Regions from separate parts of the Burkholderia vietnamiensis LMG 10929 genome, predicted to be linked through region 3. Evidence: riboswitches for the same ligand, from Rfam matches in the RefSeq annotation. Region 3 holds a riboswitch; each other region holds the start of a gene.

Region 1 (4,543 bases), on a different replicon from region 3:
CTTCCAGGGGATGCTGAACCAGTTCTGCAGCGTCGAAGGCGCGCCGGTCGCCGACACGCTCGATCCGGCCGGCGCCGACGCGATCCGGCAGCGCATCGATGCGTTCGCGACGCGTCTCGCGTCCACGCCGCGCGAACTGAAGACCGACCAGCGGCGCGAGCTGATGCAGATGCTGAAGGCAGACGGCTTTCTCGAGGTGCGCCGCGCGATGGAAATCGTCGCGCAGCACCTCGGCGTATCGCGCGCCACCGTATACAACGATGCAAAATGACGGGCACGCCCGCCCCGATGATCGCCCTATCGACGAGAGCCACCGATGACCAACCCGACCCTTCCCACCTACGACGACGTCGCGGCCGCCGCCGCGCGCCTGCAGGGCCACGCGCACCGCACGCCCGTGATGACGTCGAGCACGCTCGACGACGCGCTCGGCGCGCAGGTGTTCTTCAAGTGCGAGAACCTGCAGCGCATGGGTGCGTTCAAGTTCCGCGGCGCATTCAACGCGCTGTCGCGCTTCGACGCCACGCAGCGCCGCAACGGCGTGGTCACCTTCTCGTCGGGTAACCACGCGCAGGCGATCGCGCTGTCGGCGCGCATGCTCGGCATCCCGGCGACGATCGTGATGCCGCAGGACGCGCCGGCCGCGAAGATGGCCGCCACGCGCGGCTACGGCGGCAACGTCGTGACCTACGACCGCTATACGGAAGACCGCGAGCAGATCGGCCGCGAGCTGGCGGAGAAGCACGGGCTCACGCTGATCCCGCCGTACGACCATGCGGACGTGATCGCCGGCCAGGGCACGGCGGCGAAGGAGCTGTTCGACGAAGTCGGGCCGCTGGACGCAGTGTTCGCGCCGCTCGGCGGCGGCGGCCTGCTGTCCGGCACCGCGCTCGCGACGCGCGCGCTGTCGCCCCAAGCGAAGCTGTACGGCGTCGAGCCCGAAGCCGGCAACGACGGCCAGCAATCGTTCCGCAGCGGCGCGATCGTGCACATCGACACGCCGCGCACGATCGCCGACGGCGCGCAGACGCAGCATCTGGGCAACCTGACGTTCCAGATCCTGCGGCGCGACGTCGACGACATCCTGACAGCGACCGACGCCGAACTGGTCGACAGCATGCGGTTCTTCGCAACCCGGATGAAGCTCATCGTCGAGCCGACCGGCTGCCTGTCGCTCGCGGCCGCACGCAAGATGAAGGACGAACTCGCGGGCAAGCGCGTCGGCATCGTGATCAGCGGCGGCAACGTCGACCTCGCGAACTTCGCCGCACTGGTTTCCAGTCCCGCCGCATGAAATCGCCGGGGGCGCGCGCTCCCGGCGCAACACCCCACCGCCTCGTTCGAACGACGAGGACGCGCGCGTTCCAGCCTCATATCGCCCCGCCACGGCCAGCCGCTTTCATCAGATCTGAAATGCGCTCCGTCGCGCCCGCGACACGCCATCCGCGAGCATTCGACGCGCGGTGACGTTTTTTCGCACCCCTGCGCGATTCGACGATTGACGTGCCGGCGTGCTCGCCCTTACGCTTGCGCACCGATGGTTCCCGGAGACGGGATCAAAAGGGAACGCAGCAGAGGCCGAGCCTCCAATCTGCGGCTGCCCCCGCAACTGTAAGCGGTGAATCCGCGCCACCACGCGCCACTGGGAAACCGGGAAGGCCGGCGCGGATGACGACCCGCAAGCCAGGAGACCTGCCATCGACCCGAGGTCCAGCAGCCGCACCGGGCGGGGTGTCCCGATGCGCCGGCACCGCCGTTGGCGGTCGCCCCGTTGCATGGACGGCCCCGACCTCTGAACGCTTCGCATGTTCATTCTTACCGCCCTCGCTTCCGCGCCGGAAGCATCGCGCCGCTGCACCGCCTGCGTGCGCGGCGCTGGCTCGCGCGCACGCCGCATCTGCAACACGACCACGCTCGCCGCATCATGAATCTTCGCCACCTTCTCGCCACGTCCGCCGCATCGGCGCTGCTCTGCCCGCTCGCGCATGCGGCCGGCGACACGGCGCCTGCCGAAGCGTCGCCGCCCGCGGCCGGCACGGAGCTGCCGACCATCGCCGTGACCGACACGCGGCGCCTGCCCGAGTCGTTCGACCAGCGCTATGCGACGACGCAGGTGCTCACGCGCGCCGACCTCGAGCGGCTGTCGCCCGGCGAGCCGAGCATCACGCAGGCGCTCGCGACGCTGCCCGGTGTGACGGTGTCGTCCAACGGCGGCCCCGGCTCGTCCGCGTCGGTCAGCATCCGCGGCTCGTCAGCGAGCCAGGTGGCGGTGTTCATCGACGGCATCCCGATCGGCTCGCCGACCACCGGCATCGCGCCATGGGCGGACCTGCCGACCGAAGCGTTCGAGCGCGTCGAGGTGATCTCCGGGCCGGCCGCCGCGTCGTTCGGCGCGAACGCGATGGGCGGCGTCGTGCAATTGTTTACGCGCCGCGCCGCGGGTCAGCCGAACCAGACGAGCGTGTCGTTCGGCGGCGGCTCGAACAAGACCTTCGATACGCAGCTGCGCACGTCCGGCACCGTGCCGTCCACCGGCCCGCTCGCCGCGCTCGGCGGGCTCACCTACTCGCTCGGCCTGCACGACTACAACACCGCCGGCATCGACGCCACGCAGCCCGTGCTGCCGTACCACGAGGCCGGACGCAATCCGTATCACGCGCAGGATCTCGATGCGCGTCTCGGCTATGCACGCGGCAACTGGTCGGTCTCGACGTTCGCGCTGTATCACCGCTCCGACCTGTCCTACGACAACGCAGGCTTCGCGAATCGCCAACTCGACCATCAGCTGACGACCGGCGTCGCGTTCCATCTCGACATCACGCGCGACACGCAGTTCGCGCAGTCGTTCGGTTATGCGAGCGACCGGCAGTTCCTGTATGCGAACGATCCGACCATCCCGACCGACCAGATCGATTCGCAGCGCATCAGCGTGTCGACGTCGCTCACGCATCAGGAGCACGGCTTCCGGCTGTTCGGGCTGCCGCTGTCGGGCGAGACGAAGCTGGCCTACGACTTCACGCGCGAGCAGGCGTTCCTGCCTGCCGACCTGCCGGACGGCATACCGACGCGCAACGACTCGGCGTTTTCGCTGCATCAGTCGGCGACGCTCGGCAGCGTGACGATGTTCGTCGCGGGCCGGCACGAGATCATCATGGGCAAGGCGGTGAACACGGGTAACGTCGCGCTGTCGTGGGCGATCACGCCGGTGTATGCGGCGCGCGTCTCGTACGGCAATGCGTTCCGCCTGCCGTCGTTCAACGACCTGTACTACCCCGGTTACGGCAATCCGAACCTGAACCCCGAACGCAGCGATTCGGTCGAGGCGGCGCTCGATGCGAATACGGCATACGGCACGTTCAGCGCTGCGATTTACGACACGCGCGTCAACAACCTGATCGCGTACAACCCGGCGACGTTCTCGCCGATGAACATCGGCCGCGCGCATATCCGCGGCATCGACCTGTCGTACAAGGGGACGATCGGCCGGTCGACGCCGGTCAGCATCGCGGTGGGCATCCTGAATCCGCAGGACGTGACCAACGAAAGCTGGCTGAGCCGCCGGCCGCGCCAGACCTTCAGCGCGAGCGTCGACCACACGTGGGACGAATTGCGCCTGCATGCGTTGAGTACCGGCGCCACGCTTAGCTACGGCGGCACGACGTTCGACGACCCGGCCAACACGACCTATCTGCCGTCGTACCTGAGCGTGAACCTGCGCGCGTCGTACAAGGTCAACGCGCATCTGACGGTGTCGGCCACGTTGTCGAACCTGTTCGACCGCCAGTACATGACCGCCTACGGCTACAACACGTTGGGCCGCACTGCGTTCGGCAAGATCAGCTATACGTTCTGATCGCGCCGGGTACGGTGCTGGCCCGCGCGGGCGGTGCTGCATCGCGTCCTCGTGCGCAGGCGGTGGCTCGGTCGCGCGGCGATGCGCGTCACGCCCCGGCGACGCCCCGCACGCCGGCGATCAGCTGGATCGCGCCGAATCCCGCGATCACGAGCGCGGACACGCGCGCGAGTGCGTACATGAGCGCCGGCGGCATCCTGGTGCGCAGCGCGGCGCTCGTGCCGCTCAGGCACAGCCACCACGCCGCCGAACCGACGAACACGCCGCCCACCATCATCGCGACCGTCGCGCGCATTCCGCTGTCGTGCGCGCCGGCCAGCGGGCCGAGCGCCGCGAAGATTCCGACGAACGACAGGATCGTCATCGGGTTGGACAGCGTCAGGCCGAAGGTCGTGACGAAATAGCGCAGCACGGTCGTGCGCGGCAGTTCGGCGCGCGCGGCCGGCGCAGGCGCTCCCTGCCGCGCGATGGTCCAGGCCAGCCACATGAGAAACGCGCCGCCGCCGATCTTCAGCACGACGGTCAGCATCGGAAACACGGTGACGACGCCGGCCACACCGAGCGCGCCGAGCAGTCCGTAGAGCGCGTCGGCGCATGCGGCGCCCAGGCCCGTCGCGAACCCCGCTTGAAAGCCCCGGCTCAGGCTGCGCTGGATGCACAGCATGCCGATCGGGCCGACCGGCAGCGCGA
Region 2 (4,543 bases), 870 kb from region 3:
CCGTCGGCCCGTTCGGGCGACGGCCGTTGCTTAGGCTGCGCAAGCGCGCCGCGAGTTCCTCGACGGCCGCGCGTTCTGACCGGATTTGACCTTCGATGCGCGACTACTTCATCAGCCTTTCGGTGATGAAGCGCCATTCGGCGCGCGTGACCGGCGTGATCGACAGCCGGTTGCCGCGCGCGAGCACGCGCATGTCGGCGAGCTCGTCGTGTTCGCGCAGCGCGGCGAGCGGCACGAGCGCCGACTTCTTCACGAAGCGCACGTCGACGAGCAGCCAGCGCGGCGTTTCGTGCGTCGACTTCGGGTCGTAATACGGGCTCTTCGGATCGAACTGGGTCGGGTCGGGGTAGGGCGCCGATGCAACTTCGGCGAGGCCCGCGATGCCCGGTTCGGGGCAACTCGAGTGATAGAACAGCACGCCGTCGCCGATCTTCATCGTGTCGCGCATGAAGTTGCGCGCCTGATAGTTGCGCACGCCGGTCCATGGCAGCGAGCGCTGCGGTGCGTGTGCGAGATCGTCGATGCTTGCTTCGTCCGGTTCGGACTTCATCAGCCAGTATTGCATGGATCGTGATCGACGCAGAAAGGGCTGTTGCAAAAGGAAACGGCATCGGGACAAGCCCGATGCCGTTGAATAGGCCCCCGCCTTGGCCGCTAGGCCGGCATCCTGAACCTGGGGTTCAGAATTGGTCGCAGTTAGCAGCACATCGGGTACATCAGACAGAGTGACGCGCGCGCCCGTGCTACAAATTTCCGCAACCGTGCACATGGCATTGGTTCAAGGAATATATGACCTTGGCGAACCAGGCAGGGAAGCTGACTAAACTGTGTTTCGTTGCGCCAATTTGAACACCGTTGATCGCCGAGATCAAGGGGAATCGACACAACAATCAAACGTTACTGCGCTTGTTACTGCGTCTCGTGCTGTGCGAGCACAGCGCCGAGCTGTTCGTTCATCTGGTGCATTGTACGACGGATTTCCTCGGCCGGAAATGCTTCACCGTGCCGCACGCTCGTTTGCAGCCGCAGCAATTCGGACGCGAGCGACAGCGCGGCCATCACCGCGATGCGATCGGTGCCGCGCACCGAGCTGTTCGCGCGGATCTTCGACATTTCGGCATCGACGCGCGCGACGGCCTCGAGCAGCGCCGCTTCGGTCTCGGCCGAACAAGCGAGCCGATACGGCTGACCGAGAATCGAGACTTCGATCTGCTTGGTGCTCATGCATGTTCTCCGTGGCTGGCCGCGTCGTCGCTATCGGGGCGCGCCTGCCCGTCCAGCAGGTCGAGCTGGTTGTCGGCTTGCTCCACGCTCTTCGTGCGCGGCAGCTTCTCGAGGATCGCGTTCAGTTTGACCTGGGCGTCGTCGATCTTTGCCGACAGCGTGTCGCGCTCGGCCGCAAGCGCATTGCGTTCTTCGCGCAGCTGCGCGAGTTCCGCACGGACCGTGTCCGCGTCCGCGCGCAATTGCGTGACCTGCTCCTCGAGCGCGAGCCGTTCCGAGTGATAGCGCTTGTTCAGCGAAATCAGACGGCCAATATTTTGAGATAAGGTTTCGAGTTCGTTGAGCATCTGCTGCGTCCTCTAAAGACCCAGCATTTTAGCGCGGAATACCCCGCTTTCCGACATCTGTAACGTTTCCAGTCGTAACACCCCGGCTTCTTGCCGCGAATATGCGCATCCGACGCATGCGCCGCGTGCGTGCCGACGCTTTCTTGACGCTCGCGCGGCCCGCTCCTAAACTGGCGCGGCCTCGGTGCTCGCGCGTGCGTCGCGCGGTTAAACGGGAAGCAGGGCGTGCGCTTCGCCAGGAGCTCGCCAACCTGCGCTGCCCCCGCAACGGTAAGCGGCCGCGTCGTACGACGCAGGCCGGCTCGGGCGCGTTTCGCATGCAGCTTGCGCATGCGGGCGCGGGCCACTGCGCGCGATGCGCGCGGGAAGGCGAGCCGGCACGCCGTCAGCCCGGATACCGGCCGAGACGAGGAGCCCGTCGGGCTTCATGACGCGCGCGCTGCGGGGAAGCAGGGTGCGCAGCGCTTCACGGGAACTGTCTTCGATGCCGACCCCAATCATTCGCACGACGCTGCGCATGCCGCCGCGTGCCGTGTGCCGCCGTCACGTTGCGTGCGGCCAGTGCGGCTGCGCCGGGCTCGGCGAGTTCGGCGAGTGCGGCGGTCTCGCACGCGAGCGCGATGCCGCACGACCGGCAAGCGCGCGAGGCGCGAGCGTGCGCGCGACGCCGTGCGCGCGGACCGGCCGTTCGATGGATCTCGACCGTCACGGGCCGGCGTCGCCGAAGTGCGGCGCAGCAACTCGCCGTACGGGGGCCGGCAACCTGCACATCGGTTCGACACGTCGCAGCGCGACGTCCGTTCGGCGTTCGCCTCGGCGCAACGCAATCTCCGTCATGCGTTCGTCTCACCGCAGCGCCACGCGCGTGCGCCGCTGCTCGACCTTCGTCGGATGCGGCGCATGAATGCCGCGCGTGCCGTCGCGATCTGGACCACGCTCGCCGGCGTGGTGGCGCTGCTGTTCGTCGCGTCGCTGTCGATCGGCAGTGTGCCGATGTCGCCGTGGCAGGCGCTCGCATCGCTCGTGTCGCACGGCGACGACGCGCTGTTCGCCGACATCGTGCGCACGTTGCGCTTGCCGCGCGCGCTCGCGGGTTTCGCGTGCGGCGCGCTGCTCGCGCTGGCCGGCGCGCTGCTGCAGGTGCTGCTGCGCAACCCGCTCGCGGAACCGTACGTGCTCGGCGTGTCCGGCGGCGCGGCCGGCTTCGCGCTCGTCGCGATGATCGCCGGCGCCGCGTGGTGGCTCGTCGATGCGTGCGCGTTCGCGGGCGCGCTCGTGTCGGTCACGCTCGTGCTCGGCCTGGCGCGCCGCGAATTGCGGCGCGGCGACTCGCGCGATGCATCGCCGCGGCTGCTCCTTACCGGCGTCGTGATTGCGGCCGGGTGGGGCGCGCTCGTCACGCTGCTGCTGTCGCTCGCGCCCGACGCGCGGCTGCGCGGCATCATCTTCTGGCTGACCGGCGACCTGAGCGGCGTGAGCGCGCCGTGGTTCGCATGGGGCGCGTTGCTGCTCGCCGCCGCTGCGGCACTGCCGGCCGCGCCGCAGCTGAACGTGATGTTGCGCGGCGACGCGACCGCGCTGGCGCTCGGCGTGCCGGTCGCGCGCGTGCGCGTGCGCATTTACCTGGTCGCGTCACTGGCCGCCGCGGCCGCGGTGACGACGGCCGGCACGATCGGCTTCGTCGGCCTCGTCGTACCGCATGCGCTGCGGCTCGCGTTCGGCAACGACCAGCGCATGCTGCTGCCGGCCGCGATGCTCGCGGGCGGCGGCGGCGTGATGGCGGCCGACCTGCTCGCGCGCACCGCGATCGCGCCCGCGCAATTGCCGGTCGGCGTGATGACCGCATTGATCGGCGTCCCGGTGTTCCTGTGGATGCTGCTGAGGAGGCCGCCGCGATGACGCACGCTGCCGACGCGGATTGCACGGCGCTCGCGCTCACGCTCGAGGCCGGCGAGCGGACGCTGCTCGACGGCTTCACGCAGGCGTTCCGGCCGGGCGAGATCTGGTGCGTCGCCGGGCCGAACGGCGCCGGCAAGACGACGCTGCTCGCGACGCTCGCGGGTTTGCAGCAGCCGGCCGGCGGGCACGTCGAGTACGACGGCCGGCCGCTCGCGGCATGGCAGCCCGAGCAGCTCGCACGCCGCCGCGCGCTGATGCCACAGCAACTGCACGACGCGTTCAGCGCGACGGTGTTCGATACGGTTTTGCTGAACCGTTTCCCCTATCTGGGCGGCTGGGGCTGGGAGCGCGACGGCGACCGCGCCGCGGCGCGCGACGCGCTCGCGACGTTCGGGCTCGCCGCGCTCGCCTCGCGCGACGTGCTGTCGCTGTCGGGCGGCGAGCGCCAGCGCGTCGCGCTGGCTGCGACGCTGTGTCAGGACGCGCCGCTGCTGCTGCTCGACGAACCGCTCGCGCATCTCGACCTGCATCACCAGATCGACGCGCTGACCGCGCTCACCGCGTGGGTCGACGCAGGCCCGCGCACGGTGCTGTTCTCGTGTCACGACCTGAATCTCGCGCGCCGCTTCGCGACTCACGCGCTGTTGCTCGACGGCCGCGGCCATGCGTGGGCGGGCCGCGTGCACGACGTGCTGACGCCTGCGCGCGCGAGCGATGCGTTCGGCTATCCGCTCGTGCTGATTCGCGAGAACGGCCGCGACGCGCTGCTGCCGGCGTGGCCCGAGCGACGATGATCCACCTTCCTTCTTTCGCACGCGGCACCGGCCGCGCCAACGAGGCACTTTCCCGATGACGAACCCGACCGACTTCCCGCCCGCGCTCGCGCCGCTCGACGCTACGCTGCGCGAGCGCCTGCAGCATGTGATCGATCACAAGACCAAGCCGCCCGGCAGTCTCGGCCAGCTCGAGGCGCTCGCGTTGCAGCTCGCGCTGATCCAGCGCACCGAGCGGCCGCAGGTGCAGCGTCCGGTCACGATCGTCTTCGCCGCCGACCACGGGATCGCGGCCGAGGG
Region 3 (4,543 bases):
TCATCCGGCGCGCCGCGTCCCAGCCCTTGCGCGCGGTCGCGATGTCGGCGTCGCGGTTCTGCGTGTTCCACGTATAGCCGTCGCCCATCGTCACGAAGTCGCACTGCGCGACCGCGCCGAGGAAATCGCGCTCGGACGTATGCAGCGCGCCCTTGATGAACTGCACGACGCCGAGCCGCATGCCATGGCCGAGCACGCGCACGGCCATGCCGAACGCGGCCGTGCTCTTGCCCTTGCCGTTGCCGGTGTTGACGATCAGCAGACCCTTTTCGCGGGTGGCCGCGGCCTGCTTCTTCTCGTGGCCGGCGCGGCGGCGCTCGGTCATCCGCTGATGGGATTCGGCATCGGTCTTCATCGGGAGTCGTCCTGTGGAAAGCGAAACAAACGGTTCAGAGCGGGCCGGCGAGCGCGACCGTCACGCCGTCCCGGATCAATTTGGGGCCGAGCAGCCGGCCGTCGGGCGCGGCGAGGCGCGCGCACGGCTCGGCGACGCCCGCCACGCCGAAGCGCGCGAGCGCGGCGGGCGACGGGGCGCTCAACGGCGGCGCCGTGCAACTCTTGAGCGCGGCCGCGTCGAACCCGACGAGCGGCCAGCCGCGTCGCGCGCACAGCGTGCGCAGCGGCCGCGCGCGCGCCTTGTCGGCGAGCGTCGCGACGACGGCCGGCTCCGCGCCCGGATGGCGCGCGAGCGCCGCGCGGATCGCCGCGTCGAGCTGCGCGGCCGTCACGTGCGCGCGAAAGCCGACGCCGAGCGCGACGCGCATCATGCGCCGCTGCCGAGTGCGGCGCGCACCGCCGGATCGGCGGCGAGCGCGGCCACGCGCCCGATCACGACGATCGCCGGCGAGCCGATGCCGGCCGCGTTCACGCGTTCGACGACCGTCTCGAGCGTCGCGAGCACGTGCCGCTGCGCGTCGCGCGTCGCGTTCTCGATGGCCGCGCACGGCGTGTCGCCGGGCAGCCCGCCCGCGCCAAGCGCGGCGACGATCGCGGCGAGCCGGCGAATCCCCATGTAGATGACGAGCGTCATCCGCGTCGCGGCCAGCGCGCGCCAGTCGGGTTCGTCGGCGCCCGCGCCGTGACCGGTGACGAAGATCACGCCCTGCGCGTCGCCGCGATGCGTGACCGGAATCCCGAGCGCGGCCGGCGCCGCGATGCCGGCCGTGATGCCGTTCACGACCTCGACCGGGAAGCCGGCCGCGCCGAGCGCGAGCAGCTCCTCGCCGCCGCGGCCAAACACGAACGGATCGCCGCCCTTGAGGCGCGCGACGCTGCGGCCCGCGCGCAGATGCGCGAGCATCGCCGCGACGATCTCGTGCTGCGGCGTCGACGCATGGCCGCCGCGCTTGCCGACGTGCTCGATGCGGGCATCCGCGCGCGCATGGCGCAGGACGTCCGGGTTCACGAGATCGTCGACGAGCAGCACGTCGGCCGCGGCGATCGCACGCACGGCCTTCAGCGTCAGCAGATCGGCGTCACCGGGGCCCGCGCCGACGAGCCACGCGCGGCTCATCGGGCGCGCCACGGCACGCACCGCGGCATGGCAGGGGAAACGAAACGGCGAGCGGCACGGGGGCCGGCAGACAGGCAGTGCATGGGCGGATCGGGCGAAGCGCGTGGGCGCGGGCAGACGGCGCTCCGGTCCGTCCCTCGCGGACCGGGCGTTCGGCGAGCAGCGCGCTCGCCCCTTGCGTCGGCCGGTATCCGGGCTGGCCGCTTGCCGGGCCGCAGCCTTCCCGCCCGCTGGGGCAGTGGCATCGAGGGCGGCCTGGGCGCGCGCGGAGCAACCGCGGCGCGCGGGCGGCGTACCGTTGCGGGGACAGCACAGGCCAGGCGAAGCTCCGCCTCCTGTTTCCCGTTTAACTGCATGCGCGCAATGCGCACGCGAGCACCGAACGCGGCGCATACGATAGCACAGCGCCCGGCCCGCGCGAACCGGCCATGCCTGCCCCCGCGGCCGCGCGCGGCGGGCCGCCGTGTGCGGTCGCGGCGCCCGGCGGCGGCCCCGCGATGGCCGGTTTTGCCTTGACGCTGCCGGCACCGCCCCCTACACTCGCACGCGTTTTGGTGCTCGCGCGCGCTGCTCCGGCGCGCGCAGTTAAACGGGAAACAGGGAGCCTGCCTGCACCGCAGACGAGCCAACCTGTGCTGCCCCCGCAACGGTAAGCGAACGCACGCGCCCAGCGCGTTGCAGCGCCGCTTCGCCGCATGCCCAGCGCATGCGGACGACCGCCACTGGATGCCGCGCATCCGGGAAGGCGAAGCGGCGTGTTCGTCAGCCCGGATACCGGCCAGAACGTGGGGTTCAGCGCCGCGGGGAGGCGGCGCATCGTCCACGGCCGCAGCACGCCCGACGCCCGAGCGTTTTCCACTTCCGTCATCGATCGGAGCGTCGCACGCGTGCGCGCGGCCGGGCGCGGCGAGCGGCGGGCCGCGCGGGCAGGGCAGGCGGCAGCCGTGTTGGCATTCATCATGTCGACCGTTCGCAAGGGAGCATCATGCTCGACTCGTTCTTCCGCCTGTTCAACGACAGCCCGTCCGGGTTGCGCGGCAAAATCGCCGCGATCTATTCGCTTCTCGTCGCGTTCAACGTCGGCGCGTGGATCTGGGCGTTCGTCGCGTTTCGCGACCAGCCCGTGCTGCTCGGCACCGCGCTGCTCGCGTACGTGTTCGGGCTGCGCCACGCAGTCGACGCCGACCATATCGCCGCGATCGACAACGTCACGCGCAAGCTGATGCAGGAAGGCCGCAGCCCGCTCGGCGCGGGCCTGTTCTTCTCGCTCGGCCATTCGACGGTGGTGATCGTGATGTCGGTGGCCGTCGCGCTCACGGCCGCGTCGCTCGCGCGCTTCGAGAGCATGAAGACCTGGGGCGGCGTGATCAGCACCAGCGTGTCGGCCTTCTTCCTGCTGGTGCTCGCGGCCGCGAACCTGCTGATCCTGATTTCGGTGTACCGGACCTTTCGCGCGGCGCGCCGCGGCGACGCGATCGTCGATGCCGATCTCGACCTGCTGATGAACCAGCGCGGCGTGCTGGCCCGGCTGTTCCGGCCGTTGTTCCGGCTCGTGTCGCGCAGCTGGCATCTGTATCCGGTCGGCTTCCTGTTCGGCTTCGGCTTCGATACGGCGACCGAGATCGCGCTGTTCGGCATTTCGGCCACGCAGGTGCAGGGCGGCCTGTCGTTCTGGTCGGTGATGGCGCTGCCGGTGCTGTTCACCGCCGGCATGACGCTCGTCGACACCACCGACGGCATCCTGATGATGGGCGCGTACCGCTGGGCCTACGTGCGGCCGATCCGCAAGATCTACTACAACATGACGATCACGTTCGTGTCGGTGCTGGTCGCCGCGCTGATCGGCGGCATCGAGGTGCTCGCGCTGCTCGCCGACAAGCTCGCGCTGCAAGGCCCGGTGTGGGACTTCGCGACGCTCGTCGCCTCGCACTTCGGGATGCTCGGCTACGTCGTGATCGGCCTGTTCGTCGCGTGCTGGGTCGTGTCGGCCGCGATCTACCGCCTCAAACGCTACGACGAAATCGACGTGACGCTGTCCGCCTGACTCTCTTTCCGATACAGGACTCACCATGACCCTACGCAAGCTGCCCGTCACGATCGTCACGGGCTTTCTCGGCAGCGGCAAGACCACGCTGATGCGCCACATCCTGCAGCACGCCGCGGGCCGCCGCATCGCGGTGATCGTCAACGAGTTCGGCGAGCTCGGCATCGACGGCGAAATCCTCAAGGGCTGCGGCATCGGCTGCGACGACCCAGCCGGCACGCCCGGCGAAGCGGCCGGCCAGCTGTACGAGCTCGCGAACGGCTGCCTGTGCTGCACCGTGCAGGAGGAGTTCTATCCGGTGATGGAGGCGCTCGTCGAGCGCCGCGCCGACATCGACCACGTGCTGATCGAGACGTCCGGGCTCGCGCTGCCGAAGCCGCTCGTGCAGGCGTTCAACTGGCCGACCATCCGCAACAGCTTCACGGTCGACGCGGTGGTGACCGTCGTCGACGGGCCGGCAGCCGCCGCCGGCCAGTTCGCCGAGAATCCGCAGGCCGTCGACGCGCAGCGCCGCGCCGATCCGAACCTCGACCACGAATCGCCGCTGCACGAGCTGTTCGCCGACCAGCTGTCGTCGGCCGATCTGGTGATCGTGAACAAGGCCGACCTCGTCGCCGACGCGCTGTTCGCCGACATCGAGGCCGCGATCCGCGACGAGATCCCGCCGCAGGTGAAGATCGTGCGCGCGACGCGCGGCGAGCTCGATCTGTCGCTGCTGATCGGGCTCGAAGCGGCGTCGGAGGACACCATCCATCTGCGCCACGACCATCACGGCTCGGCCGACGACGGCGAGCACGATCACCATCACGACGATTTCGATTCGGTGGTGGTGGCGGGCGACGCCGGCACGCGCGAAGCGACGATCGCCGCGCTCCAGCGCGTGGTCGAAGCCCACACGATCTACCGCGCGAAAGGCTTCGCGGCGCTGCCGGACGCGCCGATGCGTCTCGTGATCCAGGGCGTCGGGCGCCGCTTCGACAGTTATT

The links. Region 3 has a riboswitch for cobalamin ahead of cobA (uroporphyrinogen-III C-methyltransferase). Riboswitches for the same ligand answer to the same signal wherever they lie in the genome.
Region 1: it holds a riboswitch for cobalamin, as region 3 does, so the genes downstream of both, AK36_RS04460 (TonB-dependent receptor domain-containing protein) here and cobA (uroporphyrinogen-III C-methyltransferase) in region 3, are expected to answer to the same signal.
Region 2: it holds a riboswitch for cobalamin, as region 3 does, so the genes downstream of both, AK36_RS17160 (FecCD family ABC transporter permease) here and cobA (uroporphyrinogen-III C-methyltransferase) in region 3, are expected to answer to the same signal.

What each region holds. Positions count from the first base shown of each region.
Region 1 covers NZ_CP009630.1:970,086-974,628, reverse strand. Annotated here, with positions in the region: gene AK36_RS04470 (helix-turn-helix transcriptional regulator) at 1-271, shown strand, start outside; gene AK36_RS04465 (threo-3-hydroxy-L-aspartate ammonia-lyase) at 317-1,294, shown strand; cobalamin riboswitch at 1,522-1,714, shown strand; gene AK36_RS04460 (TonB-dependent receptor domain-containing protein) at 1,925-3,853, shown strand; gene AK36_RS04455 (LysE family translocator) at 3,942-4,543, opposite strand, start outside.
Region 2 covers NZ_CP009631.1:1,565,344-1,569,886, forward strand. Annotated here, with positions in the region: gene AK36_RS17145 (EVE domain-containing protein) at 104-565, opposite strand; RNA gene ssrS (6S RNA) at 636-817, opposite strand; gene AK36_RS17150 (cell division protein ZapA) at 910-1,224, opposite strand; gene AK36_RS17155 (hypothetical protein) at 1,221-1,571, opposite strand; cobalamin riboswitch at 1,737-1,991, shown strand; gene AK36_RS17160 (FecCD family ABC transporter permease) at 2,463-3,470, shown strand; gene AK36_RS17165 (ABC transporter ATP-binding protein) at 3,467-4,264, shown strand; gene cobT (nicotinate-nucleotide--dimethylbenzimidazole phosphoribosyltransferase) at 4,320-4,543, shown strand, end outside.
Region 3 covers NZ_CP009631.1:2,432,604-2,437,146, reverse strand. Annotated here, with positions in the region: gene cobO (cob(I)yrinic acid a,c-diamide adenosyltransferase) at 1-355, opposite strand, end outside; gene AK36_RS21075 (cobalamin biosynthesis protein) at 390-767, opposite strand; gene cobA (uroporphyrinogen-III C-methyltransferase) at 764-1,513, opposite strand; cobalamin riboswitch at 1,679-1,912, opposite strand; cobalamin riboswitch at 2,049-2,310, shown strand; gene AK36_RS21060 (HoxN/HupN/NixA family nickel/cobalt transporter) at 2,499-3,557, shown strand; gene cobW (cobalamin biosynthesis protein CobW) at 3,583-4,543, shown strand, end outside.